3 regions of the Polycladomyces abyssicola genome follow, and region 1 is predicted to be linked to each of the others. Evidence: riboswitches for the same ligand, from Rfam matches in the RefSeq annotation. Region 1 holds a riboswitch; each other region holds the start of a gene.
What was found. Region 1 has a riboswitch for S-adenosylmethionine ahead of KI215_RS12760 (homoserine dehydrogenase). Riboswitches for the same ligand answer to the same signal wherever they lie in the genome.

Region 1 (10,564 bases):
GGAATTGTCTGCAGAAGAGCAGAAAAAAGTGGGACGGATCAATGAGATCGTCGATCAATTTGCAGAAGCGGACAAATACATCTTCGTCACCCCGATGTGGAACTTCAGTATTCCTCCACGGATGAAAGCGTATATTGACTCCATCTGTATCGCAGGCAAAACATTTAAGTACACCGAAAACGGTGCAGTCGGTCTGCTGAAAGGTAAAAAAGCTGTCCACATCCAAGCGCGTGGTGGCATCTACTCCGAAGGCCCGACAAAGGACTTCGAGTTCGGTGACCGTTATATCCGCGCCGTCATGTCGTTCCTGGGTGTGGAATCGGTGGAATCCGTCATCGCCGAAGGCATGTCGCAATTCCCGGACAAAGCGGAAGAAATCAAGCAAAAAGCCATCCAACAAGCACGCGATTTGGCCAAACGCTTCTAAGTACAATGGAACAGGGAAATTTGCACACCCCCCTCTCAACCCCCAATTTGGACGACCGCCCAAACGGGCGGTTTTTTCCTTTTATTGTCCACCACATCATTTGTTCCCCCTGATGGGACACTATTTACAGGGGGTGGAAACATGGCTCGAAAACGGAGAAGGCGATTGTTGGTGCCCGAGTCGCGACCGGCCCTGGAGCGGTTGAAAGCCCAAGTGATGAGCAGAGAATTGGATGTAGGACCGCTGTCGCCCGACCAGGTCAAAATGGAAGTGGCCAAACAAGTCGGTGTGCCCCTCAAACCCGGTGACAATGGGGATTTGAAAACGTCGGATGCCGGCAAAATCGGCGGCACCATCGGAGGCCTCATGGTACGGGAAATGGTCAAACTGGCGCAGGAGCAGCTGGCGCGCCAACGATCCCAGCCCTGAGCGACGGCCCAAATGGGCCGTCCAATCTGTTTCATGATTGTTAAAGATCGATCAATTTTTCACGAGATATTGATGAGACACGAGACGGATCGGACCGTTTTTGTCATAATGATAGAGGAGTGGGATTGAGGAGGGCGCCAAATGGAACGTGTGTTGCTACTGTCGATGGGATTTGGTGCCGGGCACAACTCAGCGGCACAAGCATTGTTGCATGTGATGGAAGAGCGAAATGCGCGAGTGATGTACGTCGATTTGTTGGACTGGATACCGACGAAGGCACATCCTCTCCTCCAAACCGGGTATCACCGTATGTTGAACCGGTTCCCGGCAGTGTATCACTATCTGTATGATTGGACACATCAGTCCCGTTGGTTTCGTTATGTTTCCGGTGAAGCGATCAAGCGGGCGGGGTGGATGATCCGGCGCCAACTGGTACGGCGACTGTCCCAATTCCGTCCGACAAAAGTGGTGGCGACTCATCCGTTCGCATTGATGTGGTTGTCTTCCCACTGGCGTCGCATCCCTTCATTCTGCGTGGTGACCGATTATGAACTTCACCCCATTTGGCTGTCGAGTACACCTGATGTGTTGTGTACGGCCAGCGGGATCTCGGTTCCTCCACAGGCGCAACGGCGTTTGTGGCAATCTGCCACCAGGATTATCGAGACAGGTATTCCCGTGAGACGGGAATTTCTCCAAAACGCGCCGAAACAAGAGGCACGACGTTTGTTGGGATTGAGCCCGGATTGTCCGGTAGTGTTGGTGATGGGCGGCGGGGAAGGGATGGGACCGGTTCGCGAAACCGTGCGGGAATTGGAGAACGCAGGCCCCATTTGCCAAGTCGTGGTGCTGACCGGAAAAAATGAGGCCCTGATGTATGAGCTGACCCGTCATTCTCTGCCACCCCACATTCGTGTTGAGGGGTTCCGACCCGATGTTCCCTTGTTCATGGATGCGGCAGACTTGTTGATCACCAAGCCGGGCGGACTCACCATAACGGAAGCGATGGTCAAACGTTTACCCATGTTACTGTTAAACGCATTGCCGGGGCAGGAAGAGGCCAACCGACGATACCTGCTGCGCCATCGAGTGGCGGAAACAGTTCAGTTCGGTCGTTTGTCGCAACAGATGAAGCGTTGGTTGGAGTCACCGGCCCGTCGGGAACATGCTGCCCAAGTCATGTCGAAACTGGCATCCGGAAATGCAGCAGATCGGATCGCTGATGAAGTTTTGCAACCAACACGTCACCGGGCGTTGCGATGATCTTCCCGCAAAATGGATTGCAAGCATCCGTTTTTGATGCATATGCTGGGAGGAGAGGAGTGGTTGGATGCGTTTGGTGACGTATGTGATCAAAGAAGACGTCTTGAACATCCGGTCAGAAGTGCATGGGGATGCCCGGATCGGTTGGGTGCAGGATGGGTACGTTTGGGATATCGGTTTTGCTCAGGAATGGGCCATATTGGAAAAAGGCATTCCGTTCCCCCGTGCGCTTCCGACAGATATGGTCGCGTTCCTGGAAACAGGGGCGAATGGGCTTGTATGGTTGCGTCAAGTGATCGATGCTTGCCGGGGTACACAGCCTGATCAAGTGAAAGTGGAGGGGGAACCGGTGGCATTGTCGCTTGCGGAAGTCCGCTTGCTCCCGCCAGTGCCCAGACCGCCCAGTTTTCGCGATTTCTACGCATTTGAACAACATGTCAAAACGGCGCGGGCGCGACGCGGCCTCGACATGATCCCTGAATGGTATCATTTTCCTGTTTTTTATTTTTCCAATCATCAGACCATATTGGCGCATGAGCAACCTGTTTCCCGCCCGAGCGGCACACAATGTTTGGATTATGAGTTGGAAGTGGCGTGCATCATCGGAAAAAAGGGACGCAACATCCCACGGGAGTCAGCGAGGGAGTATATCGCGGGATTGTGCATTCTCAACGATTGGAGCGCAAGGGATGTTCAGCTTGAGGAAATGAAAGTCGGTTTGGGACCGGCCAAAGGGAAAGATTTTGCCACTTCGTTGGGACCGTGGTTAGTCACCCTTGATGAGCTGGAAGACCGAAGAAACGGTGATCATTGGGATTTGGCGATGACTGCCCGGGTCAACGGGGTTGAATTGTCCCACGGCAATCTCCGGGATTTGCATTTTTCCTTTTCAGAGATGATCGAGCGGGCTTCCCAGGATGTTTTTTTGTATCCTGGAGATGTAATCGGGTCCGGCACAGTCGGAACCGGGTGTATTTTGGAACTGGGTACGGAGGTTCATCGCTGGTTGGAGCCGGGTGATGTGATAGAGCTGGAAGTTGAGCGTTTGGGCGTGCTTCGCAACCGCATCGTGGAGCGGTGTGATTGATGTCCGGTTTCCCGTGGAACCGGACATTTTTCTACTGGTAACGGACAAATTTCGCCTGTATGACGACGTATGTCCGATATTGTTCAAAAAAAAAGGGTTTGACAAACGTATTTTTTTTGTTAGATAATAGTGACTAATTAAATAGGAATCAACCACTGACTCGTTATCGAGAGAGGCGGAGGGACTGGCCCGATGAAGCCCGGCAACCATGTTCGGCCCCTGCGTTGTAGGCAGGGTACGGGCATAAGGTGCCAATTCCTGCAGTACCTTCGGGTGCTGAGAGATAAGGAGCAGGGTGGCGTGGATACATGTCCCCTCTTCTTATCTTTGGAAGAGGGTTTTGAATTTTTAAAGGGGGGAGCAGGCGATGAAGCGTGTCAATGTTGCGTTGTTGGGACTGGGAACGGTGGGAACGGGAACATACAAAATGCTCCAGTCCAATCAGGACGTGATTGCACGCAAAACGGGCACGCTGTTTGAAGTGCGCCGCATTCTGGTGCGGGATCTAACCAAGAAACGAAAGGTGGAAGGCGTGAAACATCTCCTGACCACCCGTTTCGAGGATGTATTGGACGCGGGGGTACAAGTGGTGATTGAAGCGATGGGCGGAATCGAACCCACGCGCACCTATGTGATGAAAGCGATTGAAGCGGGATGTCACGTTGTGACCGCCAATAAGGAGCTGATCGCCAAACACGGAGTAGAGCTGGAGCAGTTGGCGCGAGGAAAGGGCGTTCAATTGTTGTATGAAGCCAGTGTGGGCGGTGGCATCCCCGTTTTGGGTACCTTGCAGCATTTGCTGAAAGCCAACCGCATTCATAAGGTTTCCGGTATTGTCAACGGTACCTGTAATTATATTTTGACGCAAATGTCCGAATATGGGCGTTCGTTTGACTCTGTTCTTGCGGAGGCGCAGGAAAAAGGATACGCTGAAGCCGATCCGACCGCAGATGTGGAAGGCTTCGATTCGGCTCACAAACTGGCGATTCTCTGTCGGTTGGCTTTCGGGGTGGATGTGGCGGTGGATGACATTCCGCGGAAAGGGATCACGGACATCACGGTCGCCGAATTGGAGATCGCCCGTCGATTGGGATATTCGATCAAATTGCTCGCCCAAGCGGAACAATACGGTGAAGAAGGACCGGTAGCATTGCAAGTAGCGCCCACCCTGGTGCCGCTTTCCCATCCGCTTTCCGGCGTTCGCGGTGTATACAACGCCATCCATGTGGAAGGGGATGTCGTGCAGGATGTGACGTTGGTGGGTCAGGGTGCGGGCGAACAACCCACCGGCAGTGCGGTGGTGGAAGACTTGTGTAATGTGTATCGTCTGCCTGCTTTGCGCGCCGCCTCCCTGCGTCGTCCGATGATTTTGCCGGCGGGTGAAGAAAGCGGTATTCAGTTCCTCCTGATCGAGACGGAGGAAGTGTTGGCTGCCGACGTGGCGGACAAGTGGAAAGCGGATCTCCTCGATACAGGCATTCAAGTGCTGGATGCGCTCATCTATCCGGATCATGGCCGTAGCCATGCCGCTTTCCTCGTTCGCAACTGGGAGCCGCGGCTGGTTTCGGTACTGCCGGTAGAATGGGAAGTGTCTATCAAACGGATCATCACACGCCCGGTGTTGGCGGCTTCTGTTGCGCAAGAAGAAAAAGAAGTGGTGAGTGCGGGTTCCGTCAGCTGATGTGAGGGGATAATGCTTCGCATCAGGGCACGATTTCGGAAGCGGGTTTGTGAAATATGATATCAACTTACTGACCGCCTTCCTGCGTTTTCGGGAAGGCGGTTTTTGGTGTCCGGGAAATTCGGGTACAATGAGAGGGATATCGTTTGAACTCGGGTAGGAAGGTATGAATGATGAAAAAGACAGAAACGATGATTCGCTTGAAAAAGGGGGAAACCATCCAGCTCCCCATCCGTCGTTTGGGCATCAACGGAGAGGGAGTCGGATTTTATCAAAAACAAGTGGTGTTCGTCGACGGGGCCATCCCGGGCGAAGTAGTGGTGGCCCGTGTGGAACAAGTGGAACGACGGTTTGCCAAAGCCCGTCTGCTTCGGATTCGGAAACGATCTCCTCACCGGATTCAACCGCCGTGTCCGGTTTATGCCGATTGCGGTGGTTGCCAACTGCAGCATATTGATTATCCGATGCAGTTGAAGTTGAAAAAGGAATTGGTGGAAGAAACGTTTGCCCGCTACACTTCCTTGCGGGAATTGCCGATCGAAGAGACGGTGGGGATGGACGAACCGTGGCGATATCGCAACAAGGCCCAACTGCCGGTGCAGTTACGGGGGAAAAAGGTGGTGATGGGCATGTATTCTGCCCGTTCCCACCGGTTGGTGGATATGAGGGAGTGCGGGGTACAGCATCCCGAGACCAACCGCATCCTGGAAACAGCGCGCAAAACGGTCGAAGAGCTTGGCATCCCCATCTATGATGAAAATAAACATACGGGTGTGTTGCGCCATTTGGTGGCCCGCTTTGGATTTCAGACGGAAGAAGCCCAATTGGTGCTGGTGTGCCGGACCGACGAATTACCGCGAGAGCGAGAGCTGGTGGAACGTCTGGTTCGTCGCTTGCCTCAGGTGAAAAGCATCGTGCTCAACGTCAACCCGAAGCGCACCTCTCTTGTGTTTGGTGAGAAAACCCGCGTCTTGTGGGGCAAGGAAACAGTGGATGAGCAACTGAATAAAAAAGTGTACGCGTTGTCGGCGACGGCATTTTTCCAGCTCAACCCGATCCAGACCGTGAAACTGTACGACTTGGTGAAGGAAGCCGCCGAGCTGACGGGGAGAGAAACTGTCATCGACGCCTATTGCGGGGTAGGGACCATCGGCTTGTGGTTGGCGGATCGTGCCGCCCGCATCATCGGGATGGACACGATTTCGTCGGCTGTCGAGGATGCACGGCGCAATGCGAAGCGGAACGGGATCGACCATGCCGAGTATCATGTCGGCAGGGCGGAAGACTTGTTGCCCCGTTGGGTGAAAGCGGGGTTACGGCCAGATGTAGTCGTGGTCGACCCACCGCGGACCGGTCTGGGTCAGCCATTGATCGACATGCTGAAGGAAGTGCGCGTGCCGCGGTTGGTGTATGTGTCCTGTAATCCGTCCACTCTGGCCAAAGATTGCGCACAATTGCTGCAAGGGGGATACGAACTGAAACTGTTGGTCCCGGTCGATATGTTTCCCCAGACCGCTCACGTGGAAACGGTTTGTACCCTGTCTGGCACCAAAGAAAAGTGATTTGTAGTGGAACATTCATCATCGGATATGGTGAAAGTGATCGCAGTCGCCCGTCCGAGCGACTGCGGGAGGTATTCGCAATGGTAGGCAAGCGGCCCGCAGGGATGTGATTTCCCAATACGGGCCGCTTGTCCACTTTTTATCGTTTTCTCAACGGATCTCCAGCTTATTCGTCCACCGGATATCTCGGTCCTGTTTTAACCGGATGTACGCCGTCCCCTTGGACCCCGGGTCGATTTGTGCGGTCAAGGTGATTTCGGCATGTCCTTTGCTGTCCGACTTCAGTTGGAACGGGGCGCTGTAACCGTAAGTACTCGGCCAAGAACCGTCCGCATTACGGAACTTGGCTACTTGTTTCCCGCCTTCCAAATAGAGGCCGAGTCGGTATCCGTTGGCGGTAGTGCCTGGTTGCAAGCCGTCAGCCATCACGCGGATGGTCACCGTTTTCCCGGCGGGAATGGGGTTGGGATGTTCTGCTATGTACCGTACATCCCCGGAGGGCGGAGAGGGTTCACCCGAATCAGTTGCACCGTAGGAACCCGGTTTGAAGGTGGAGGGATCCCACCATTTGTATCCATTTGCAGGCGGCTCCCATGGCTCTTTCTCCGGTTCGGTGCTCTTGGCCGGTTGTTCCCATTCATACAAACGGGTCGGTTGATCCAGTTTCAATCCCGGTACTTCCGAAAGACGGGTGTAGTTTTCCTTTTTGGCCAACCAATTCACCAGATTGACCAACAACACGGCATCATCTTGTTCGTGGAAACCGTCATGCGTTTTTTTGGGTGCACCTGTCTCTTCGTTGCGGTATTTGGGCGTATCGTCTTCCACGGGAGACGAATCGCCGATAAAGGCGGCCTTTCCTTTCCCTGCTTTGGCTACGGCCACCATCGGACCTTCGGGGATGCCACCCCCGTTATAGACGCCTTGGTCGACAGCATGTGGCCATTTGGCGTTGGTACGGGGCAAATAAACGATCCCCTTTGCTTTTTGCGGATCGAGAATGGCGACGGTTGATCCGGCATGCATCGCAAAGGTCTGAACGTCTTTCGTGATCCCGAATGATTGATCCGGCGGCACGATCTGATTGGCCGTCACATCGCCGATCGCGTTGTAGCGGAAACGGACACCGAAATGCTGGGCCAACCAGTCAGTACTGATGACATTCTGCATCGGGGGAGATTTGGCTTCTTCTGGACTCATCCCCTTTGTCGGGCTGTTCCAGGCGCCGCGTCGGTAACCGTTGAACGCTTCGGACGGATCCCAACGGTTTTTGTTTCTGTCGGCATTGTAATGGTCGGAGATGAACAGGATGCTGCCGCCATTTTGGACATATTGCCACAGGGCGGTCTGCTCCGATTGTTTGTAGGGATTATTGGCTTCTCCGATGACGAATACGTCGTATGGGCGCAAGTCATCGTAGGTGAGCGGGTCTTTTTTGCGCAATTCCTTCACTTCATAGCCTTCATCCGCCAATGCTTGGGCGAAGTCAGAAAAACCCCCGTCGATGACCCAGTCAGCCGATCCGGCTGTTTGTTCATGTGTGTTGTCAAACAACACTTTCTTCCCATTCGGCTTGTCGGGTACGATCACTGGGGCTTCATCCTTGGGTTTCACTTTTGGTTGGTGGCTGCTGCATCCGGTGGCCATCAGTATCCAGGGAACAAACAAGCCCAGCAGGACCATGGTGGAAACGAGCACTTTCGCCATTTTGCTCTTGAGCATGAAGGCACCTCCGAGATGGGGATAATCTCATTTTATCACTTATTTTGGAATTTTTCATGCACTTCTTGTCCATCTGTCTTTCTGCATAAAAAATCCCGCGGTTCAGCTCAAATGATATAGCTGAACCGCGGGATGAGAGAAGAACCTTCCTCCATACGTTCTGTCTACGTTCAAAGAGAGATCAATGGTTTTCCGAGATACGTTCCTGTCTGCTTGATCATCTCATCAGGCCGCTATGCCAACAGTGTCGTATACAGCAGGTATGCGTTCAACCCCGCGATAACGAATGCGATCGTCCACGCAACGAATTTCAACCATGTCGGGTTGGCGAATTCACCCATCTTCTTCTTGTCGCTCGTAAACTGGACCAGCGGAAATACGGCGAAAGAAAGTTGCAGGGACAGGATTACCTGACTCAGAATCAACATTTTCATCGTCCCGTTTTCCCCATACAGCGCGGTGACGATGACGGCAGGTACAATGGCGATCAGACGCGTGATCAGCCGGCGCAGCCACGGGGCAAGACGGATATTCAGAAATCCTTCCATGACGATTTGTCCGGCCAATGTACCGGTCAGTGTGGAGTTTTGTCCCGAAGCCAGCAGTGCCACCCCGAACAGCACACTGGCGATGGAAGTGCCCAACAGCGGTGTAAGCAGGTGATATGCTTGCTCAATTCCGGCCACTTCCACGTTGCCGGAACGGTGGAATGTCGCCGCGGACAAAATCAGAATCGATGCGTTGATCAAAAGTGCAAAAAACAGTGCTACCGTGGAGTCGATCGTTGTGTACTTGATCGCTTCCCGCTTGCCTTTCGTTGTTTGGTCAAACTGACGTGTCTGCACGACCGACGAGTGCAGATACAAGTTGTGAGGCATCACCGTCGCGCCGAGAATGCCGATGGCAATGTACAGCATTTCCGGGTTTTGGATGATTTGCGGATTCGGAACGAATCCTTTTGCCACACCCATCCAATCCGGTTTGGCCATCACCAGTTCCACGGCAAAGCAGATGCCGATGACGACCAACAATGAGATGACGATTGATTCGATATAACGAAATCCTTTACTTTGCAGAAGCAGGATCAACAGCACATCCAATACGGTGATCATCACTCCGTAGAGGAGTGGGATCCCGAACAGCAGGTTCAACGCGATTGCCGAACCGATCACTTCCGCCAGGTCACAGGCGGCGATGGCCAACTCGCACAAGATCCACAAGGTGATGGCCACTGGTTTGCTGTAGTGGTCCCGACACGCTTGGGCCAAGTCGCGACCGGTCACAATGCCCAGCTTCCCGGCCAAAGATTGCAGGATCATCGCCATCACATTGGACATCAGGATGACAGCCAGCAGGGTGTAATTAAACAATGAGCCCCCTGCGATATCGGTAGCCCAGTTTCCGGGGTCCATATATCCGACAGCCACCAGATAACCGGGACCTGCAAACGCAAGGAATTTTCGGAGCCACGATCCCTTTTTCGGGATGGGCAAAGAGCGGTATACTTCAGGTAATGTCGGCTGTTGTCGTGCCCGTCGCCATCCTTCGGCGTCTGTGGTGTGTGGTGCTGTCATGGCCATGATCCGATCACCTCTTTCTCTTAACTAACAAAGATGGTTGAAAGCGATTTTTTTGCACTAGGTCAACTTTTGTCGAAAAAAATATAGGTCCAATCTCATTTCACCATAATATTTGTCATGGGCAATAAAGTTGCCCTGATCTAAATTATATATGATTCTTTGACCATAGGGAAGGGGAAGATGGATGGAATTGATTTTTCTGGGTACGGGAGCCGGTGTCCCGGCCAAGGAACGCAATGTGTCGGCGACAGCGTTGAAATGGACGGAACGAAAAGGAAGAACATGGCTGTTTGACTGCGGGGAAGCGACACAACATCAAATCCTTCATTCACCGGTGAAATTGGGGAAAGTGGATCACATCTGGATTACCCATCTTCACGGGGACCATCTTTTCGGCCTGCCGGGTGTGCTGGGCAGCCGCTCTTTTCAGGAAGCGGAAACACCGCTTACCCTGTTCGGTCCGGAAGGGTTGCGTCGATTTGTGGATACGGTACTGACGGTAAGTCAGACACATTTACGATATGAATGTGAAGTGAGGGAGGTGACATCCGGCGTTGTTTATGAGGATGATGACGTGCGGGTGATCTGTGCGGAGTTGGATCATGGCATCCCTTGTTTCGGCTATCGCATCGAGGAAAAGGATCGTCCGGGTTCGTTGCGGACGGATTTGCTTCAGGCATTGGGTGTTCCGCCGGGTCCGTTGTATCGTAGGCTGAAAGCGGGAGAGGATGTACGGCTGCCCGACGGTCGTATGATACGGGCACGAGAGGTGTTGGGACCACCCAAAAGGGGAAGGATCGTGACGATTCTGGG
Region 2 (10,564 bases), 1.6 Mb from region 1:
TACTTTCGTTGGGATGTATTCATTTGTGAAATAAATTGAAAATTGGGTAGAGATGAAGGATTTTTTCTATTGAGACGGAATATAGTTAAAGGGACAGTATAGGTCATTCGCCCAGGTGCGGACAGGTTGTTCATTGTTTTCTTGTTATCCATCCTAATCGGAACGGGTGATCCGTTCGAGATTGCAAGATTCAAGGGGGTCTGTCTATGAAAAGATGGGTGGCAACAACAACCGCAATCCTCATGGTACTCAGCATGGTGTTGCTGGCTGCTTGCGGTAAGGGCGACAGCAACGCCATGGCGGAAAAACAGGTACTTAACGTAGGTTACATCGTCAGCGAACCACCTGCGCTCGACCCGTTAAAAGCCACGGACGATCAGTCGGGTTTGATTCTTCGTCATATCATGGAAGGGCTGGTTCGTGTCGACAAGAACGGTAAAGTGGAGCCGGGTATGGCCACCAATTGGGATGTCATGGACGGCGGGAAGAAAATCGTCTTTCACCTCCGGGACGCCAAATGGTCCAACGGTGATCCGGTGACCGCCCATGACTTCGAATTTGCTTGGAAGCGCCTGCTCGATCCGAAAAATGCGGCTGAGTACGCCTATCAGCTGTTTTATCTGAAAAACGGGGAAGCGTACAATTCCGGTAAAGCCAAAGCGGAGGATGTGGGCGTCAAGGCACTGGATGACAAAACACTGGAAGTGACTTTGGAAGCGCCGGTACCGTATTTCGTGACGCTTACCTCATTTTATCCGTTTTTTCCGGTGAACAAAAAAGTAGTGGAAAAGGACCCGAATTGGGGAACGAATGCTAAAACCTACGTCAGCAACGGACCGTTCCTGCTCAAAACGTGGGTGCATGATAAAAAAGTGGAGATTGTGAAAAACCCGAATTACTGGAACGCCAAACGCATCAAACTGAGCCAGATCAACTTCCCGTTTGTCGGGGAAGAACAGACCGAGTACCAGATGTATGTCTCCGGATCCCTGGACATCAACCGAAACGTGCCCAACGATTTGGCACCGAAACTGATCAAAGAGAAAAAGGCGAAGGTCAACAAAGATCCATCCATGTATTTTTACGTGTTCAACACCAAGAAAAAACCGTTTGACAACGTGAAAATCCGCAAAGCCTTCTCTTTGGCCATCGACCGGGAAGCGATCGTGAAGGATGTCCTCGGTCAGGGACAAACGCCGGCCACCGGTTGGGTACCGTGGGGCATCCCGGACTTTGCGCAAAACAAGGAGTGGGTCCAAACCCATGACCCGTACATCCAACCCAAAGCCAATCCGGCCGAAGCCAAAAAGCTGCTGCAGGAAGGTATGAAGGAAGCGGGCATCTCGAAACTGCCGGAGATCACCATCTCGTACAACACTAATGATGGGCACAAAAAGATCGCCGAAGCGGTCCAGCAAATGTGGAAGCAAAATCTGGGTGTCAACGTGAAGCTGGCCAACATGGAGTGGAAAGTGTTCCTGGATAACCTGACTCAAGGCAACTTCCAGGTCGCCCGTTACGGTTGGTACCCAGACTACATCGACCCGATGACGTTCATCGATCTGTGGGTGACCGGTGGCGGCAACAATCACGCCAAATACAGCAACCCGCAATATGATGCGTTGATCAAGCAGGCAAAATCGACGGACGATCAGAAAGTGCGGATGGAAGCGATGCACAAGGCGGAAGAGATGCTCGCTCGGGATATTCCGGTTACTCCGATTTACAACTACACGAGAGTCTACCAGATCAAAGATTACGTCAAAGGCTTCTATCAGGAGATGGATGGCCAGTTCAATTTCCTGGATACCTATCTGACCGAAAAATAAACCGGATAGGGACCACAGTCCGGAGGGTCACCTGCAATGGGTGGCCTTCCTATTCTTTTCATTTAGAACGGTAGAGGTGGTGGACGCATGCTTCGCTATCTGGGACAACGCTTTGTGATGATGTTGATTTCCCTGTGGTTGATCGCCACGTTGACATTCATGATGATGCTGGCAGTGCCGGGCGATCCGTTCACCGGTGAGAAAAAATTGCCACCGGAAACCCTGAAAAATCTCAAGGCGGCGTATCATTTGGACAAGTCGTACCCGGAGCAGTATCTCTACTATATGAAAAACCTGGTGATGATGGATCTCGGTCCCTCGATCAAATACACCACCCGCACGGTCAACGAAATTATCAGCGAAGGATTTCCCGCATCCGCCCAGTTGGGGGTGCAAGCGATCATCTTGTCGCTGATCCTTGGTTTGACGTTGGGGGCGATTGCCGCGCTCCGGCAGAATCGCATCCCGGATTATACGGCCACCGTGATCGCTGTATTGGGTGTGTCGATTCCCAGCTTCGTCATGGCACCAATTTTGCAAAAATATCTGGGTCTGGAGTGGGAACTGCTCCCGATCGCAACCTGGGAGGGGTTTGAATACAGCATCATGCCGACGATCGCGTTGGCCGTACTGCCGTTGGCGATGGTCACACGGCTGATGCGTTCCAGCATGCTGGAGGTGTTGAATCAGGATTACATCCGAACAGCCCGCTCCAAAGGATTGTCCCCTAGACGTGTCATTATCCACCATACTTTGCGCAATGCCATCTTGCCGGTTGTGACCATCATGGGGCCGCTGACTGCGGGTATTTTGACCGGCAGTTTCGTCATCGAGAAGATCTTCTCCATCCCCGGCATCGGGAAATACTTTGTCGACAGCGTGACCAACCGTGATTACCCGGTGATCATGGGGATCACGATCTTCTATTCCGCCTTTCTCATCTTAATGAACTTTCTCGTCGACTTGATTTACGGTTGGATTGATCCGCGGATCAAAGTCGGACACAAGGAGGCGAACTGAGATGGCGATTCCGGCACAACGATTCGAACGTGTTCCCAAACGGTCCCAAGAGGCGGAAACGATCAAGCGGCCCAGCATCACCTATACCCAGGACGTCTGGCGGCGGCTGAAACAGAACAAACTGGCGATAGCCGGACTGGTGACGATCATTTTGCTTGCGGTGATGTCGATCATTGGTCCGCATTTATCTTCTTATTCGTACTATGAGCAGGATTTGGACGGAAAAAACATGGCGCCTTCGGGCGAACACTGGTTTGGTACCGATGATCTGGGGAGAGATGTCTTTGTCCGCACCTGGTACGGTGGGCGCATTTCACTGGAGATCGGACTGGCCGCAGCCTTGATCGACTTGTGCATTGGCGTGCTGTACGGTGGCATTGCCGGTTATCGCGGTGGCAAGGTGGACGAAGTGATGATGCGGATCGTGGACATTTTGTGGGGATTGCCGTATCTGCTCACCGTCGTGTTGCTATTGGTCGTGCTGGAGCCGGGTTTGGGCACCATCATCATTGCACTGACTGCGACGGGATGGCTCAATATGGCACGGTTGGTACGGGGTCAAGTGCTGCAGCTGAAACAACAGGAGTTCGTGTTGGCGGCACGTACCCTGGGAGCCGATACCAAGCGCCTCCTGTTCAAACATTTGATTCCCAACGCCATGGGACCCATCATCGTCATGCTGACGTTTACGGTGCCCAATGCCATTTTCGCTGAAGCCTTTCTCAGCTTTCTGGGGTTGGGCGTGCAGGCCCCGCAAGCCAGTTGGGGGACGATGATCAACGATTCGTTGGTCGTCATCTTTTCGGAAGATTGGTGGCGGCTGTTTTTCCCTGCCTTTTTCCTCAGCTTGACGATGTTGGCCTTCAACGTGTTCGGTGACGGTCTGCGTGACGCGCTCGATCCCAAGATGCGGAAATGAGGTGGATCAACGTGGCATTGTTGGAGATTCGCGATTTGCATGTGTCGTTTCACACCTATGCAGGAGAAGTACAAGCGGTCCGGGGTGTCAACCTGACGTTGGAAAAGGGAGAAGCATTGGCCATTGTCGGGGAGTCGGGCAGTGGCAAAAGCGTCACTGCACAGGCGATTATGCGCTTGATTCCTTCTCCGCCCGGCAAAATCAAGAGCGGTGAAATTCTTTTTGACGGGAAAAATCTGTTGAAGTTGACGGAAAAAGAGATGTTCCAGGTACGCGGCTCCGAGATCGGGATGATCTTTCAGGACCCGATGACATCGCTCAACCCGACGATGACAGTGGGTAAGCAGATCATGGAGGGGCTGATTTGGCACCAGCGCATTTCCCCTTCCGAAGCGCGCCAACGCGCAGTGGAAATGTTGCGTTTAGTGGGCATTCCCAGCCCCGAGACACGGATCAACAATTATCCTCACGAATTCAGCGGCGGGATGCGGCAACGAGCCATGATCGCCATCGCATTGGCCTGCAATCCGAAGATTTTGATCGCAGATGAGCCGACCACGGCATTGGACGTGACCATCCAAGCACAGATCATCGAACTGCTGAAGGAACTGCAAAAGAAAACGGACACCGCTGTCATTCTGATCACCCACGATTTGGGTGTGGTGGCGGAAATGGCGCAACGCGTGGCGGTGATGTACGGAGGCAAGGTGGTGGAGACGGGAACGGTGGAAGAGATCTTCTACAGGCCACGTCATCCATACACCTGGGGGTTGTTGGCTTCTATGCCTCGGCTGGATTTGGATCGGAAGCAGGAGTTGAAGCCAATCCCCGGGTCCCCGCCGGATCTGTTCGATCCGCCCAAAGGTTGCCCGTTTGCCGATCGTTGTCCGTACACGATGTATATTTGCAACGACGAGATGCCCGAGGTGAGTGAGGTATCCCAGACGCATCGCGTTAGTTGCTGGCTGGAACACCCAGAAGCACCGTCCGTCTCGCATGAACCGATCGTGCGCATTTCGTCCAAGTAAACATTGACAGAAATTTCGATCCATCGTATCATAAGCTTCAAATACGAATATCAGGAAACACCTTCTTATCCAGAGCGGCGGAGGGACTGGCCCGATGAAGCCCGGCAACCACCCCGTTTACCTGTGTGCACCAAAAACACACATCAAACGGCGGGGAATGGTGCCAATTCCTGCAGAACCGACAGGTTCTGAGAGATGAGAAGGGGGACGGACTGCGATGGCATGGGAGCAGACGACACCCTCTTCTGATCGAAGAGGGTGTTTCCTTTTAAAAAAGGAGAGAAAACGCGTGGTAACCAGCGTCGATACGGTGACAAAGAAAACGGTGGCCGTGGGGCCGGTAGCGTTGGAATGCGGGGAAACACTGCAGGATGTGCACATTGCGGTGGAGACGGTGGGAAAACTGTCGGTGGACCGGGACAACGTGGTATTGGTTTGTCACGCGTTGACAGGAGATGCGCATGCCGTCGGGGATGAACGGGACCCCGGCTGGTGGGACGGGTTGATCGGGCCCGGTCGCTACATCGATACCAACCGCTATTTTGTCGTCACCACCAATGTACTTGGCGGCTGTAATGGAAGTACGGGTCCGTCATCCATCAATCCGGCCACGGGGCGGCCTTATGGTTCGAGTTTTCCCCCGGTCACCATTCGGGATATGGTCCACGTGCAGTATCGTACCCTTCAGAAAATGGGCATCGATCGGGTTCATACCATCGTCGGCGGTTCCATGGGGGGAATGCAGGTACTGGAATGGGGCATCTTATACCCTGAAGCGGTGGAGAATTTGATCCCCATCGCCACCACAGCCGCGTTGTCCCCCATGGCCATCGCCTACAACGATATCGGGCGCCAAGCCATCATGTCCGATCCGGACTGGCAGGGAGGCGATTACTACCCGGGACCGGGGCCGAAAAAAGGTTTGGCTATCGCCAGGATGGTCGGAATGGTTACCTACCGAACGGACACGTTGTTCCATCAGCGGTTCCAACGCCGGCTGCAGACCAATGTACCGGAATGGTCCCGGGACGCGACATTTCAGGTGGAAAGCTATCTGCGTTATCAGGGAGAAAAACTGGTTAACCGGTTTGATGCCAACAGTTATTTGTGTCTGCTCAAAGCGATGGACACGCATGATGTGGGCAGGGGGCGCGGCGGAATGGCGGCCGCGCTGTCGAAGATTCGCTCCCGTGCGTTGATCATCGGCATTGAGGAGGATCGGTTGTTTCAAATTGAGGAGCAACGAACACTGTACCGGGAATTACGGGAGCAGGGAAAAGATGCACAGCTGTGGGAATTACGATCCCCGTACGGACATGATGCATTTTTGATCGAATACGAAAAGATGGGACCGGTAATCCGGGAATTTTTGGAGGGGTAGCATTCCGGGGAGAAGCTACCCCTTTCCTTGACGCTGTCGAACAATTGGGAGTACAATAAGGTTGTTCACAAAGTTGAAACCCCTTTCTATCCACTGGACCGCATTAGATCCAGTCCAAGGCATTTCGCCACACTTGTCGAAACGTTTGGGAAGCGGGTTGACATCACGGCTTGATCGCACTATCAAAGTCAATTTACAAGGGGTTATTGGAGGGCGCAAGATGAGCAATCACAGTAGTTTCTTCAACCGTCGGCTGCACTCGTTGCTGGGTGTCATTCCGGTGGGCTTTTTTTTGGTCGAGCACTTGTTGACGAACTATTTTGCGACCAGAGGCCCCGCCGTTTTCCAAGAAAAGGTGGAGTGGATCTGGCATCTGCCGTTCCTGCTCGCTCTGGAAACGGTGTTCATCTACCTGCCTTTGTTGTACCATGCGCTGTATGGTCTGCACATCGCGTTCCAGGCGAAAAATAACGTTGTGAATCACGGCACGTTCCGTAACTACATGTTTATGTTGCAACGCGTGACCGGCATCATCACACTGATTTTCGTGGGATGGCATGTATGGGAAACGAGGGTTCAGGTAGCCTTGCATGATTTGACGTCGCGTGAGTTGACAGTGATGATGCACCAGATTCTCAGCAATGACGTCAATTTTGCACTGTACTTGATCGGGGTCGTTGCTGCTGTTTTCCACTTCAGCAACGGGATCTGGTCGTTTTTGGTCAGCTGGGGCATTACGGTCGGACCGCGTGCACAGTATGTATCCACTTGGGTGTGCATGGCCCTTTTCGTGGTTGTGTCGTACATCGGCATCAGTGCCCTGTTCGCATTCCACAATCCGGAGTTTTTGAACCAGTTGGCGCAGCGTTAAAAGGGGGCAGTGTTCAATGAACGAGAAAATCATTATCGTGGGTGGCGGATTGGCCGGTCTGATGGCCGCCATCAAGACGGCGGAAGCGGGTGCCAATGTCGAGTTGTTTTCGCTTGTGCCCGTGAAACGTTCCCACTCGGTGTGTGCGCAGGGCGGGATCAACGGTGCGGTCAACACCAAAGGGGAAGGTGACTCGCCGTGGGAACACTTTGACGACACGATCTACGGCGGGGACTTTTTGGCCAACCAACCCCCGGTCAAAGCGATGTGTGAAGCAGCGCCGGGCATCATTTACCTGATGGACCGTATGGGAGTGCCGTTCAACCGAACGCCGGAAGGATTGATCGACTTCCGCCGATTCGGGGGTACCAAACACCACCGTACCGCTTATGCCGGGGCGACTACGGGGCAACAATTGCTCTATGCATTGGACGAGCAAGTTCGCCGCTGGGAAGTGGCCGGCCGGGTCACCAAGTACGAGCATTGGGAATTTCTGAAGGTGATCTTGGACGATGAAGGTCGTTGCCGCGGGATTGTGGCGCAAAACCTGCGTAGTCACGAGATCAAGGCCTTCCTGGCCGACGCTGTGATCTTGGCGACGGGCGGTTTGGGCATGATCTTCGGCAAATCGACCAACTCGATGATCAACACCGGTTCGGCGGCCAGTGCGGTGTATCAACAAGGTGCCTATTACGCCAACGGGGAGTTCATCCAAGTACATCCGACCGCGATCCCTGGCGATGACAAATTGCGCTTGATGTCCGAGTCCGCGCGGGGAGAAGGTGGTCGTGTCTGGACCTATAAAGACGGCAAACCGTGGTACTTCCTTGAGGAAATGTACCCGGCTTACGGTAACCTGGTACCGCGGGATATTGCCACGCGAGCCATCTTCAAAGTCTGCGTGGACATGAAGCTCGGGATCAACGGGGAAAACATGGTTTACCTTGATCTGTCCCACAAAGATCCCAAAGAGCTGGATATCAAATTGGGTGGTATCATCGAGATTTATGAGAAGTTCATGGGTGAAGACCCGCGTAAAGTACCGATGAAAATCTTCCCGGCAGTGCACTATTCGATGGGCGGACTGTGGGTCGACTACAATCAGATGACCAACATCCCCGGGCTGTTTGCCGCGGGCGAGTGCGAATATCAATACCACGGCGCCAACCGTCTCGGAGCCAACTCGCTACTGTCGTGCATCTTCGGCGGCATGGTGGCCGGACCCAAAGCGATCGAGTATGTGCGCGGATTGGAAAAATCGGCGGAAGACCTGCCGTCCACGCTGTATGAATCCATTGTCAAAGACGAGGAAGCCAAATACGAACAGCTGCTCAAGATGGATGGCACCGAAAACGCCTACAAACTGCATCAGGAGCTGGGTCAATGGATGACCGACAACGTGACGGTCGTTCGGTACAATGACCGCCTGTTGAAAACGGACGAGAAAATTCAAGAGCTGATGGAACGCTATCAAAACATCAATATGAGCGACACCAGCAAATGGAGCAACCAAGCCGTCTCCTTTACCCGCCAGTTGTGGAACATGCTGCAATTGGCCCGGGTGATTACGCTGGGAGCTTACCATCGAAATGAAAGCCGCGGTGCTCACTACAAACCCGAGTTCCCGGAACGGAACGACGAAGAGTGGCTGAAAACGACCAAGGCCAAATTCACCGAGGACGGACCGGCGTTCGAATACGAACCGGTTGACATCTCGTTGATCAAACCGCGTCCGCGCCGGTATGACGTGGCGAAAGAGGAGGCGGCGAAGAAATGAGTGAACAACAAACCGTACACCTGATCATCACCCGGCAAGACGGACCTGATTCCAAACCGTATAAGGAAGAGTTCCGTATCCCGTACCGGAAAAACATGAACGTCATTTCCGCGTTGATGGAAATCCAGCGCAACCCGGTCAATGCTGAAGGCAAGGAAACCACACCGGTCGTGTGGGAATCCAACTGTTTGGAAGAAGTGTGCGGGGCCTGCTCCATGGTGATCAACGGGCGTCCCCGACAAGCCTGCACCGCTTTGATCGATCACCTGGAACAACCGATCCGGATTGAGCCGATGCGCACCTTCCCGGTCGTTCGTGACCTGATCGTGGACCGGAGCCGCATGTTTGACGCATTGAAGCGGGTGAAAGCGTGGATCCCGATCGACGGTACTTACGACCTGGGGCCGGGTCCGCGCATTCCGGAAACGGTACGCCAATGGCGGTACGAGCTGTCCAAGTGCATGACCTGTGGGGTCTGTTTGGAAGCGTGCCCCAACGTCAACAGCAAATCCAAGTTTATGGGACCGTTCGTGGCTGGTCAGGTGGCATTGTTCAACTCGCATCCGACGGGTGAGATGAACAAGGATGAACGTTTGGAAGCGCTGATGGGTGAAGGCGGATTGCAGGAATGCGGCAACTCGCAAAACTGCGTGCAGTCCTGCCCCAAAGGCATTCCATTGACCACCGCTATCGCAAAAATGAACCGTGAAGGAACCAAAATGCTGTTCCGCAAATGGTTGTCGGTATAACAAGAAAACCACGGATCATTTCGATCCGTGGTTTTCTTTGGTGAGCGGTGGTTCAACTTCTTGGTCAATGAGGGCGTTGTCTGGAGAATAATGTCCACATTGCTTTCCCGGCTCGCTCCACCTGCGCCCTGCAGGGAAGCAGATGGTGACCGCTCCGACCCGATTAGCGCAGGGCGCGGGCAAATGACGCTTCGCTTTGAGAAAATTGCCCGCGATTACAATCCTGCGCTTTCCGGGTCTGCGCTCGGCCGGGGCTTGGTAGGTCGCTCGCCTAGGAACAACATTGCTCTCTTACTGAATGTCCAGACACCCTAGTCTCCGGAATACGCAAAACACCCCTTGACTGTATGGGTCAAGGGGTGTTTTGTTTCACCGGAACTGTGATTGGATCCATTCGACCAATTTCCAGAACCAATCAACCAACATGGCGAAGAAGCCTTGCGCTTCCTTGGAGTTGAGAACCTGCTGGAATTGATCCTGGAAGTTTTTCAGCTGGTTGGATACGTTGTCCCAGTTGATATTCAGATTGGACAAGTTTTGCGTGAATTGGGTGAGCTGGGTGATCTGTTGGTTGGTCAGGTTGATGTTGAGATCACCAGCCACATTGACGACGATGTCGCGGAATTCCTCCGGTGTCTGCGGTTGTTGTTTGGCCACTTCTTCTTTCAATTTCAACATGAATTGGGTCGCTTTTTCACTGCCGATCTGCTTGGCCAGGTCCGCAGTGCGCACGATTTCCTCGTTGGCAACTTGTTTTTGCTCTTCGCTGATCTTGGTACCGGTGGCCGCTTCAAACGCCTTGAGGATACCAGTCAGACCGGCCGTTCCCGACACCGGTTTCGGTGCGGTGACATACACGTCCGCATCTTTGACGCCTGCGGTGATCAAGGCGTTCGCGTACATCGCATTGGTAATCGTGGTAATGTTGTGCGTTTGCACCTTGATACCGGATCCGGCGTCGGTCAACGTGATTTTCGCGGAAGAGAGCGC
Region 3 (10,564 bases), 340 kb from region 1:
TTCCTCGTGCAAAATAAAGGAGTTTTTGCCTCCACTCTTTTTGTGCCTGTTGGATCCGCCTCTTTTCATACCAACGTGCCTGTTTGTCGAACTTTTTGATCAAATCAGCACGGTTCATGATTGGATCCCCTTGTAGATGTGTTATCGCTGTCACTTTTATTCCACGCCAGCGAACGTCATTCCTCCCAAATAGAAACACTCCTTTCATAAGAAAGGAGTGTTGACCCCATCAAACCTTGGGCAAGGTGATTCCCCGTTGATGTTGGTATTTTCCCTGCTTGGCCCGATACGACACCTCACACGCCTCATCGCTTTCGAAGAACAGCACTTGACAGAGTCCCTCGTTGGCGTAGATTTTGGCGGGAAGCGGCGTCGTATTGGAAATTTCCAAAGTAACATGTCCCTCCCATCCCGGCTCGAACGGTGTCACATTGGTGATGATGCCACACCGGGCGTACGTGGATTTACCCACACAAACGGCCAGCACGTTTTCCGGGATGCGAAAATACTCTACCGACCGAGCCAATGCAAACGAATTGGGCGGGATGATGCAAACATCTCCCTTAAAGTCGATAAACGAGTTGGAATCGATCTGTTTCGGATCGATGATGGAGTTCAGCGCATTATGGAATATCTTGAATTCATCTGCCACACGCAGATCATATCCGTAACTGCTCAGACCGAAACTGACGGCTTCCCCCTTGCCGACGTTTCGGTCGATGAACGGCTCGATCATGCCGTGTTCCAAAGCCATTTTCCGAATCCACTTGTCCGATTTGATCGTCATTTCCCGTACGACTCCTTTTCTCCCATTTCAAATATTGCCGACGTATATTCCAACCGATATGATACGACAGACAAAAACGATTGCAAAGAGACCGGGGCAGGAAAACTGCGGAAAAACAAATCCGTTGTATCAGGATGTCTCTATTCTACCATATTTTGATACAGATAAAAGGAAAGTCCTTTGCAATCATCCTCAATCCAATAAAAAGCCGGTCAAGTGATCCTTGACCGGTGAGACTGCTGACAAAGTGTTTAACCACTCGCGGTTCTGGATGCGCCGTTCTCCCTCTCGCTGTTGAATCACTGCGCTCAAAGGTCACTCGTGGGAAAACGGATACCCACTTTCCGGGTAGCGTGTTCGGATCATCGGTTGGAAGCGACCGAAACCGATCGGACCGACAATGCCTGCTCCAAATCGTTCAACAGGTCTTCCACATCCTCCAGTCCGACGGACAGCCGGAGCAATCCGTCGGTGATCCCATGTCGCTCCCGGACATGTTGGGGCATCGCAGCATGGGACATCTTGGCCGGATAGGAGAGGATGCTTTCCACCGCACCCAAGCTGACCGCCACGATGGGCAGACGTACGCGACTCAACACCTCCCGCGCCCGTTCCCCGGATCCGACGTCGAACGACAGAACTGCACCATGTCCACTGGATTGTTGACATTGCAAACGGTGGCCAGGGTGTGAGGGAAGTCCTGTGTAATACACCCGATGTACTTCGGGGTGATTCGCTAACGCCTGGGCGATTGTTTCTGCGGAACGGGTGGCAGTATCCATCCGGGTTTTGAGTGTTTTGATCCCCCTGAGGACCAACCAGGCATCCTGCACACCCAATACCGCACCGATCGCGTTTTGCAGGAAACCGATCCGTTCCGCCAAGGTAGGATCTTTTACTGCCACCAAACCGGCCACGACGTCACTGTGCCCACCAATGAATTTGGTTGCACTGTGAATGACGATATCTGCCCCCAACAGCAACGGATTCTGATAGACCGGGCTCAAAAACGTGTTATCCACAATCAGCAGCGCACCGTGACGTCGGGCAATTTCTGCCGTGCCGGCAATATCCGTCACCTTCAAGGTGGGGTTGGAAGGTGTTTCGATGTAAATTCCCTTGGTGTTGGGACGAATCGCCGCCTCTACCCGGTTCAGATCCGTCGTATCCACAAAGTCAACCGTGATGCCCAACCGGGGCAGCACTTCGGCCATCACCCGATACGTGCCGCCATACAAATCCTGGGAAGCCACGAGATGATCCCCGTTGGAAAACAGCAGCAATACCGTGGAGACGGCTGACATCCCCGACGAAAACGCAAATCCATGGGAGCCTCCCTCCAGCGCGGCGATGGTCTTCTCCAGCGCTTCCCGCGTCGGATTGCCCGACCGCGCATAATCGTACCGTCCCGGTTGATCCAAATCAAACTGATGATAGGTGGATGCGAGATACATGGGTATACTGGCCGCCCCCGTACGGGGGCAAATCTCGTTACCATTGTGGAGCAATCGGGTCGCAAATTTCATCCCGCTTTTCCTCCTTCCATACCCGTTCCGCCTCATCCAGTGCCTGTGCCAGATCAGCAATCAAATCATCCACATACTCGATCCCGACCGACAACCGGAGCAGACGATCGCACACCCCGACTTTGCGTCGCGTTGCTTCCGGGATGTCGGCATGTGTTTGCGTGTGCGGATACGTGATGAGCGTTTCCACCCCGCCCAAGCTCTCCGCAAACGCGATCAATCGCAACGAAGAGAGCAATGGCCCCACCATTGCGGGCGATTTCACGCGGAACGACAACATGCCGCCGCCTCCGTCGGCTTGTTTGGTTTGAATCTCCCACGTCTCCGACTGCAATGCGGGATAGAACACTTCGTCCACCAGCGGGTGCTGACGGAGGAAATGAGCCAATTGATAAGCGTTTTCCTGATGCCTCTCCATTCTGAGCGCCAACGTCTTCATCCCGCGAAGCAACAACCATGAATCTTGCGGTCCCAGCACGGCGCCGATCGCGTTGTGCAGTGCTGCCATCTGTTCACTCAACTGGTCGCCCTTGGTCACAATCAGGCCAGCCAATACATCATTGTGTCCGCCCAAATATTTGGTCGCGCTGTGAATGACGATATCCGCCCCGCATTCGATCGGACGCTGGAAATACGGCGTCATAAACGTGTTGTCGACAATCGTGATCAATCCATGACATCGGGCGATTTCACAGACAGCATGCAAATCGGTTACCTGCAGCAGGGGATTGGTGGGCGTCTCGACGAAAAAGGCGCGCGTTTCCGGGCGGATGGCTGCCTTCACTTCGTCCAGACGGCGGAAATCGACATAACTGAAAGAAAGACCATACCGTGTCATCAACGTTTCAAACAGCCGGTACGTTCCCCCATACAAATCGAGGGAAACGATCAAGTGATCCCCTCGCTCGAACAATCCCATGACAGTTTGTACGGCAGCCATTCCCGAGCTGCAGGCGAATCCAGCCGTCCCACCCTCCAGGCGGGCGATCGCTTCTTCCAACACCGTCCTTGTCGGGTTGGCGGTCCGGGTGTAATCGTATCCCGTGCTTTGTCCCAATCCCGCATGCCGGTAGGTTGTCGAATAATACACCGGATAACTGATCGCCCCGGTCTTGGTCTCTTTGTTTGAACCCAATTGGGCCAGTTGTGTCTCAATCCGCATGCCATTGTTCCCCCTATTCCAAAAACCGTACGGAAAGTCTTTTTTGGTCATTTCGGTTACACAGATGGAGACGTGCTTTCCCGATTGTCCCAGCCGGAAAACACGTCCCCTGAATCATTCCGTCATCAGAGCTTCGACCGAATCTCCGTCTCCCGTCTCTCTTATCCAGTGGCGACATCGGATGAGCCGGCTCTCGGTTACCAGGCCAATCCTCCCCCAGAATCGATCAATAACGGGATTCACTTGGGAGAGACAGGCTTTTTCAGCCTCGATCACCATTTGTTTCGAATGGTCCCGGTGTATCAAGCCGTGACGACGTTTTGACTTTTCTTCAATGCCTGATCCAGATCGGCGATCAAGTCATCCACCGACTCAATTCCTACGGACAAGCGGACCAGTTCCGGTGTTACGCCTGCGGCCAATTGTTCTTCTTCAGTCAATTGTTGATGCGTGGTGCTGGCCGGATGGATTACGAGGGATTTGGAATCACCCACGTTGGCCAGGTGAGAAAAGAGGCGTAAGTTTTCGATGAGTTTTTTGCCCGCTTCCAAACCACCTTTGATTCCAAACGTGAAAATGGCGCCTTGCCCTTTGGGCAGGTATTTTTTTGCTTTTTCGTATGACGGATGATCTTCCAATCCCGGATGGCTTACCCACTCCACCAGTTCGTGTTCCTGAAGGAACCTGGCGACCCGAAGCGCGTTTTCGCTGTGCCGTTCCATACGCAGATGCAACGTTTCCAACCCTTGCAAGAACAAAAACGCATTGAATGGAGAAATGGACGCTCCGATGTCCCGCAACAGTTGAACCCGGGCCTTGATGATGTAGGCCAGCGGCCCGACCGCCTCGGTGTAGGAAACCCCGTGATAACTCGGGTCCGGTTCGGTCAATTCCGGGAACTTGCCGTTGGTCCAGTCGAATTTGCCTGAATCCACAATCACCCCACCAATGCTGGTACCATGACCACCGATAAATTTGGTGGCCGAGTGCACGACGATGTCCGCCCCGAACTCAATCGGCCGGCACAAGTACGGCGTGGCAAACGTGTTGTCCACAATCAGCGGCACTCCGGCATCATGGGCCACTTTGGACACGGCTTCCACATCCAGCACGTCCATTTTGGGATTGCCGATGATCTCCCCAAATACAGCCCGTGTCTTTTCATTGATTGCCTTTTTGAAATTTTCCGGATCGGAAGGATCGACGAACCGCACAGTGATTCCCAGTTTGGGCAAGGTGTGTTGGAACAGGTTGTATGTGCCGCCGTACAAACTGCTGGATGAGACAATTTCATCCCCGGCTTTGGCGATGTTCAGGATGGAGTAGGTGATTGCCGCCTGACCGGAACTCGTCGCCAGCGCACCGACGCCACCTTCCAGCGCAGCCACCCGCTTTTCAAACACATCTTGAGTCGGGTTCATGATGCGGGTGTAGATATTGCCGAATTCTTTCAACGCAAACAAATTGGCTGCATGCTCCGTATCGTTGAACACATAGGAAGTGGTCTGGTAAATCGGTACCGCTCGCGCATTCGTCGTCGGGTCCGGTTCTTGGCCACCGTGGACCGCCAACGTTTCCAGTCCGTATTGTTGCGTTTCGCTCATCACCATCATCCTTTCGCAGAGATTGAATGCTTTGAGATTTCCCTGAGAAATCACCTGTTGTTCGTGTGAACGTCCCTCTCGCTATTGCAACACACAATCTCAAAGAGCACTCGCCGACTAAAGCCGCCTTTCCGCTTGTGACATCAGCCTAAAACAGTGGAATAAAAAAGCCCCTTCTCCGATAAGAGAAGAGGCTTTGGTTACGCCAGCTCTCCTCTCTTATCTCTCGGAAACCGTTGGCGTCGGTTTCCGCAGGAATTGGCACCTTCCGGTTCGTACAGACCGGGGTTGCCGGGTTTCATCGGGCCAGTCCCTCCACCACTCTCGATAAGAGATTCCAAATCCGATTCAATTGTGTCGACTATCAGAAAACTTGTTTTTCATTATACCGGTCTCTCATACCGCCGTCAACCGTTTTTTTAGAAAAAGTTCCGTCATTGATTCCATTCCAAATTCCATCTACAATGGTGATAGATTGCTTATTTTCGGGTCAGGGCGTGTGTATATGCGCCCATACATCAAATTTATTCATCATCAAGGAGGCTATCATGTCACGGAACCAAACGTTGATCGAATTGACGGAAAAATACGGCGCGAGGAACTATCACCCCCTGCCGATCGTGATTTCCAAGGCGGAGGGTGTTTGGGTGGAGGATGCTGACGGCAACAAGTACATGGACATGCTGAGTGCCTACTCGGCATTGAACCATGGACACCGCCATCCCCGTCTGATCGCGGCGCTGAAAGAACAAGCGGATAAAGTCACCTTGACCTCCCGTGCGTTCCACAACGATCAGCTGGGACTTTTTTACAAAAAAGTGGCTCAGTTAACGGGCAAAGAGATGATTCTGCCGATGAATACCGGAGCCGAAGCGGTGGAAACCGCCCTCAAAGCGGCCCGGCGCTGGGCATATGATGTGAAGAAAGTGCCGGAAAACCAAGCGGAAATCATCGTCTGTGAAAACAATTTCCACGGCCGGACCATCACTGCAGTCTCTCTCTCGTCCAGTGAGGAGTACCAACGCGGATTCGGCCCGTTGACCCCTGGCTTCAAAATCATACCGTACGGTGATGTCGAAGCGCTGAAAGCAGCCATTACGCCCAACACAGCCGCCTTCCTGGTGGAGCCGATCCAAGGGGAAGCAGGCGTTATCGTGCCGCCGGAAGGATATCTGCGTGAAGCCTACCGAGTATGTAAAGAACACAACGTCCTGTTCATCGCCGACGAGATCCAAACCGGGTTCGGTCGAACCGGTCAACTGTTCGCCTGCGACTGGGAAGACGTCCGGCCTGACCTGTATGTGATGGGGAAAGCGTTGGGCGGCGGTGTGATGCCGATCTCCGCCGTGGCCGGGGATAAAGAAGTGATGGGGGTATTCGAACCGGGCTCCCACGGTTCCACCTTTGGCGGCAACCCGTTGGCCTGCGCCGTCTCTGTGGCTGCACTGGATGTGCTGGTGGAAGAAAACTTGCCTCAGCGCTCTCGTGAATTGGGCGAATATTTCATGGCTGAACTGAAACAAATCCAAAATCCGATCATCAAGGAAATCCGCGGTAAAGGCCTCTTCATCGGAATGGAATTGTATGAACCGGCTCGTCCGCATTGCGAACGTCTGGCTGAAGAAGGTTTGCTGTGCAAAGAGACGCACGAAAACACCATCCGTTTCGCCCCGCCGCTCACGATTACCCAAGAAGAGCTGGATTGGGCACTGGCCAAAATCCGGAAAGTGTTGTCTGCTTGATGTACGATATAAGAACCCCCTCGATCCACGAGGGGGTTAAAATTTGGCTCGATTCACGGCACAGTCAAACGGTCGCGAAACTTTTCCAGTGTTTTCTCCCCGATCCCCGGAACGTTGGCCAGCTCGTCCACCGAGCGAAAAGGACCATGTTCCTCACGATAACGTATTATAGCCGCTGCTTTGGACGGTCCAATCCCATCCAGCTGATCTAGCTGTTCCGCCGTGGCAGAGTTGAGCGAAATTTTGCCACCGTTAGCCGTCGTGCCCGACTGAGTCCCGCCATCTGGAACCGAACCGGTTGCACCGGCCACGGGAGGAGGCACCTGTTCCCCTTTTCGCGGGATATAGACCACCATCCCGTCAGCCAACGGCTGAGCCAGGTTGACCCGATTCACATCCGCTGACGGTGCCGCACCTCCTGCCTGTTGCATCGCGTCCTGCACACGTGAACCGCCTGACAACTTGTACACACCCGGATGGTTGACCGCCCCCTTAACGTCGACGACAATCTTGGCGGCTTTTTCCCTATTTCCGCTCGACGGTGTCGCCGGCAGAGCTGGTTTGTAGGCGGGCAGGGTTGGAACCGGTGCAGTCTCTTCCCGACGGTTGATCAACAACACGATGAGTCCAATCACCACCAGCGCCAGCACCCCTGTCGCCAGCGCCCACTTATTGACCCGGTGATACCACTTTTCCTCCCACACCCTTACTCCCCCTTTCCTCATATTCCTCCCCGCTCCTGCATAGAGTTAAAGGAGAAATGTCAGCGTCATGCGGATGGGGAGGGTATTGTGATGAAATTCGGCTTCATCGGGACGGGAAGCATGGGAAGCAATCTGGTACTCGCGTTTGTCCATTCCTACGCCATGCAACCCGATCGTATCATCGTTTCCAACCGTACCCGCGACAAAGCGGAACGGCTGGCTCTGGATTGCCCTGGCATTCATGTGTCCGATCACAATCGGGATACGGCCAAAAAGGCGGATTGCATCTTTCTCTGCGTCAAACCGGGAGATTTTCGACAGGTGTTGGATGAGATACAGGATGTTGTCCGGCCGAACCAATACGTCATCTCCATCACCAGTCCGGTGATGATCCGCGACTTGGAAGAGCATCTGGACGCGAAGATCGCCAAAGTGATCCCTAGTATTTGTCATGCGGCATTGTCGGGTAACGCTCTGTTGATACCCGGAACCCGTTTCTCGGATGAAGACACCCAGTGGTTATACCAGCTGTTCTCCTGCATCAGCAAACCGCTGTACGTCGACGAAGCCCATACGCGTGCCGCTTCCGATTTAGCCAGCTGTGGTCCTGCGTTTCTTGCCAACATTTTGGAGCAATGGATTCAAGCCGCCGTCAAAGAGACCGGACTGCCTGTAGAGACCGCCACCTCCCTGGTGGAACAGATGATCGTCGGCACAGGAAAACTGCTGACAGAAAACGGGTTCACGCTGCAATCCCTCCAGGATCGGGTGGCCGTTCCCGGCGGGATCACGCGCGAGGGACTCCATCTGTTGGATGAGGCCTTCATCCCCTGCTTCACCCGCCTTTTCCAAATGACACACATGAAATTTTCTGAAGACCTCCGCAACGTGCAGCAATCGTTCCAACGCGCTGAGAAAAATCTTTGAGAGTCTCCATGCTTGTAAGAACGGGATTTCTGAAGCGCCAGACGTCCGGTCCGATTCTTTTAAGGACTTACTGTCTCATCAACACTTCAAATGATGCCCCCACATGTCATGCCCCGACTGAGCCGTTTTCATTTTACCATGTATTTATTGGAATACCTGCATGATTTTCTCATGAAAAAACCCGGTTCGCGGCTGCATTTGCAGCTGAACCGGGTTTGAAACTATTCGGCATCTCAAGTGGATGGTCGATTGGGACCTTTTACTTTTTTTTCTTTGTTCTCATCCACGGCACTGCCCAAGGTTGTTCCTTCCTGCGCCAACTTGGCATCACGAGCTTCGTCCGCTCCGATCGGCGGTAATTTCGAATCGGGTTCCACGCGCATGTACCAGACATCCTTTCCCTCGGATTGCCGATCTTTGGATCTGATCGGCGGTTATCCTTTAGGATGTGGAAGGTGTCGCTTTCTCATGCAAAAAGAAAAAGCCCGCCACATAGCGAGCTGCAACTGCTGACTGAGTGGTTGGTTCAAGCGAGTCCGAATTTCCTGTCGAGCGCCTTTAGCCATTGCCATGGAGCGCCATAGAGCGAACGAAAAAAAACAAGCCCGCTTCGGACCGGAAGCACAGGGCTCCAGGCAACGCGCCTCGCAATGGAATCCCTGCGCGTTCCGGTCCTTCATGTCGGGCTCGATCAAGTGGGTCAATTGACCACAATGTTGACCAATTTTCGCGGTACGACGATTACTTTGCGGACCGTTTTCCCTTCCAACAACGTTTGAATGCGGTCCAGCTTCATAACCAGTGCTTCCACTTCGCTCTTGTCCGCCTCGGCCGGTACAACCACTTTATCTCGCACCTTGCCATTGATCTGCACCGCAATTTCCACTTCGTTCTGCACCAAAGCCGCCGGATCGAAGGTCGGCCACGACTGGGCATGCACGCTGTCTTGATGGCCCATCCGCTGCCACAGTTCTTCGGTGATATGAGGCGCAAACGGCGCCAACAACAGCACGACCGTCTCAATCGCATCGGCCAGCGTCCCACGGTCGGCATCCTCCGGATAGGCATAGATGCCATTGACCAGTTCCATAATGGCACTGATGGCGGTGTTAAAGTGATAACGGTCATTCACGTCCTCCGTCACTTTTTTGACGGTCCGGTGCCGCAACCGGTTCAGCTCCTGGGCTTCCTTGCTTGTCGTATCGGGAGCGGGGCGTTGTTCGAACAGGGAGGCGTGCTGCTCCACCATCCGCCAAACGCGGTTCAAGAAACGGTAGCTTCCTTCCACCCCGGCATCCGACCATTCCAAGTCACGATCCGGCGGTGCGGCAAACAGGATAAACATCCTGGCAGTGTCCGCCCCGTATTTTTCGACGATGTCCATCGGGCTGACCACATTGCCTTTGGATTTGGACATTTTCGCTCCGTCTTTGAGCACCATTCCCTGGGTCAGCAGGCTGGTGAACGGTTCATCCACCGGCACCAAACCGGCATCGTACAGGACCTTGGTAAAGAATCGAGAGTACAGCAAATGCAACACGGCGTGCTCAATCCCGCCGATATACTCGTCGACTGGCAGCCATTCCTTCACTTTGTCCGGATCGAACGGCATATCTTCGTTGTGCGCATCCGTATACCGGAAGAAATACCAAGACGAATCGATAAATGTATCCATCGTATCCGTCTCCCGGCGCGCCGACTTGCCGCAGCGGGGGCATTCGGTGTTCACGAACGATTCCGACGTGGTGAGCGGATTGCGTTTGCCGTCAAATACGACGTCTTCGGGCAGAAGGACCGGCAAATGTTCTTTCGGTACCGGAACAATGCCGCAATCGTCGCAGTAGATGATCGGAATCGGGCATCCCCAATACCGTTGCCGTGAAATCAACCAGTCGCGCAGTCGATAATTGACCGTCGGTCCACCCAGCCCTTTTTCCTCCAGATGACGGGCGATGGCCTTGATCGCTTCCCGGTTGTTCAATCCACTGAAATCACCCGAGTTGACCAGTTTCCCTTCGCCGGTATACGCTTCGGTCAACTCGTCGGTGTCGCCCTCCTCCGGACGAATGACGACTCGAATCGGCAAATCGTATTTCCGGGCAAACAGGAAGT

Region 2: linked by a shared signal. The riboswitch ahead of metX (homoserine O-acetyltransferase MetX) and the one ahead of KI215_RS12760 (homoserine dehydrogenase) in region 1 are both predicted to bind S-adenosylmethionine.
Region 3: linked by a shared signal. The riboswitch ahead of KI215_RS11125 (homocysteine synthase) and the one ahead of KI215_RS12760 (homoserine dehydrogenase) in region 1 are both predicted to bind S-adenosylmethionine.

Annotation. Positions count from the first base shown of each region.
Region 1 covers NZ_AP024601.1:2,537,008-2,547,571, reverse strand. Annotated here, with positions in the region: gene KI215_RS12780 (FMN-dependent NADH-azoreductase) at 1-427, shown strand, start outside; gene KI215_RS12775 (alpha/beta-type small acid-soluble spore protein) at 569-856, shown strand; gene KI215_RS12770 (MGDG synthase family glycosyltransferase) at 998-2,119, shown strand; gene KI215_RS12765 (fumarylacetoacetate hydrolase family protein) at 2,187-3,206, shown strand; SAM riboswitch class I at 3,367-3,496, shown strand; gene KI215_RS12760 (homoserine dehydrogenase) at 3,574-4,887, shown strand; gene rlmD (23S rRNA (uracil(1939)-C(5))-methyltransferase RlmD) at 5,058-6,449, shown strand; gene KI215_RS12750 (motility-associated ABC transporter substrate-binding family protein) at 6,600-8,171, opposite strand; gene KI215_RS12745 (Nramp family divalent metal transporter) at 8,405-9,751, opposite strand; gene rnz (ribonuclease Z) at 9,936-10,564, shown strand, end outside.
Region 2 covers NZ_AP024601.1:955,782-966,345, forward strand. Annotated here, with positions in the region: gene KI215_RS04840 (peptide ABC transporter substrate-binding protein) at 207-1,829, shown strand; gene KI215_RS04845 (ABC transporter permease) at 1,917-2,849, shown strand; gene KI215_RS04850 (ABC transporter permease) at 2,851-3,768, shown strand; gene KI215_RS04855 (ABC transporter ATP-binding protein) at 3,780-4,796, shown strand; SAM riboswitch class I at 4,859-4,998, shown strand; gene metX (homoserine O-acetyltransferase MetX) at 5,086-6,177, shown strand; gene KI215_RS04865 (succinate dehydrogenase cytochrome b558 subunit) at 6,398-7,048, shown strand; gene sdhA (succinate dehydrogenase flavoprotein subunit) at 7,065-8,825, shown strand; gene sdhB (succinate dehydrogenase iron-sulfur subunit) at 8,822-9,574, shown strand; gene KI215_RS04880 (DUF1002 domain-containing protein) at 9,944-10,564, opposite strand, start outside.
Region 3 covers NZ_AP024601.1:2,201,489-2,212,052, forward strand. Annotated here, with positions in the region: gene KI215_RS11100 (class I SAM-dependent methyltransferase) at 1-118, opposite strand, end outside; gene dcd (dCTP deaminase) at 230-787, opposite strand; gene KI215_RS11110 (trans-sulfuration enzyme family protein) at 1,150-2,313, opposite strand; gene KI215_RS11115 (aminotransferase class I/II-fold pyridoxal phosphate-dependent enzyme) at 2,279-3,475, opposite strand; gene KI215_RS11120 (hypothetical protein) at 3,548-3,799, shown strand; gene KI215_RS11125 (homocysteine synthase) at 3,778-5,079, opposite strand; SAM riboswitch class I at 5,296-5,413, opposite strand; gene KI215_RS11130 (ornithine--oxo-acid transaminase) at 5,628-6,821, shown strand; gene KI215_RS11135 (helix-hairpin-helix domain-containing protein) at 6,875-7,525, opposite strand; gene comER (late competence protein ComER) at 7,616-8,452, shown strand; gene KI215_RS11145 (hypothetical protein) at 8,686-8,835, opposite strand; gene leuS (leucine--tRNA ligase) at 9,153-10,564, opposite strand, start outside.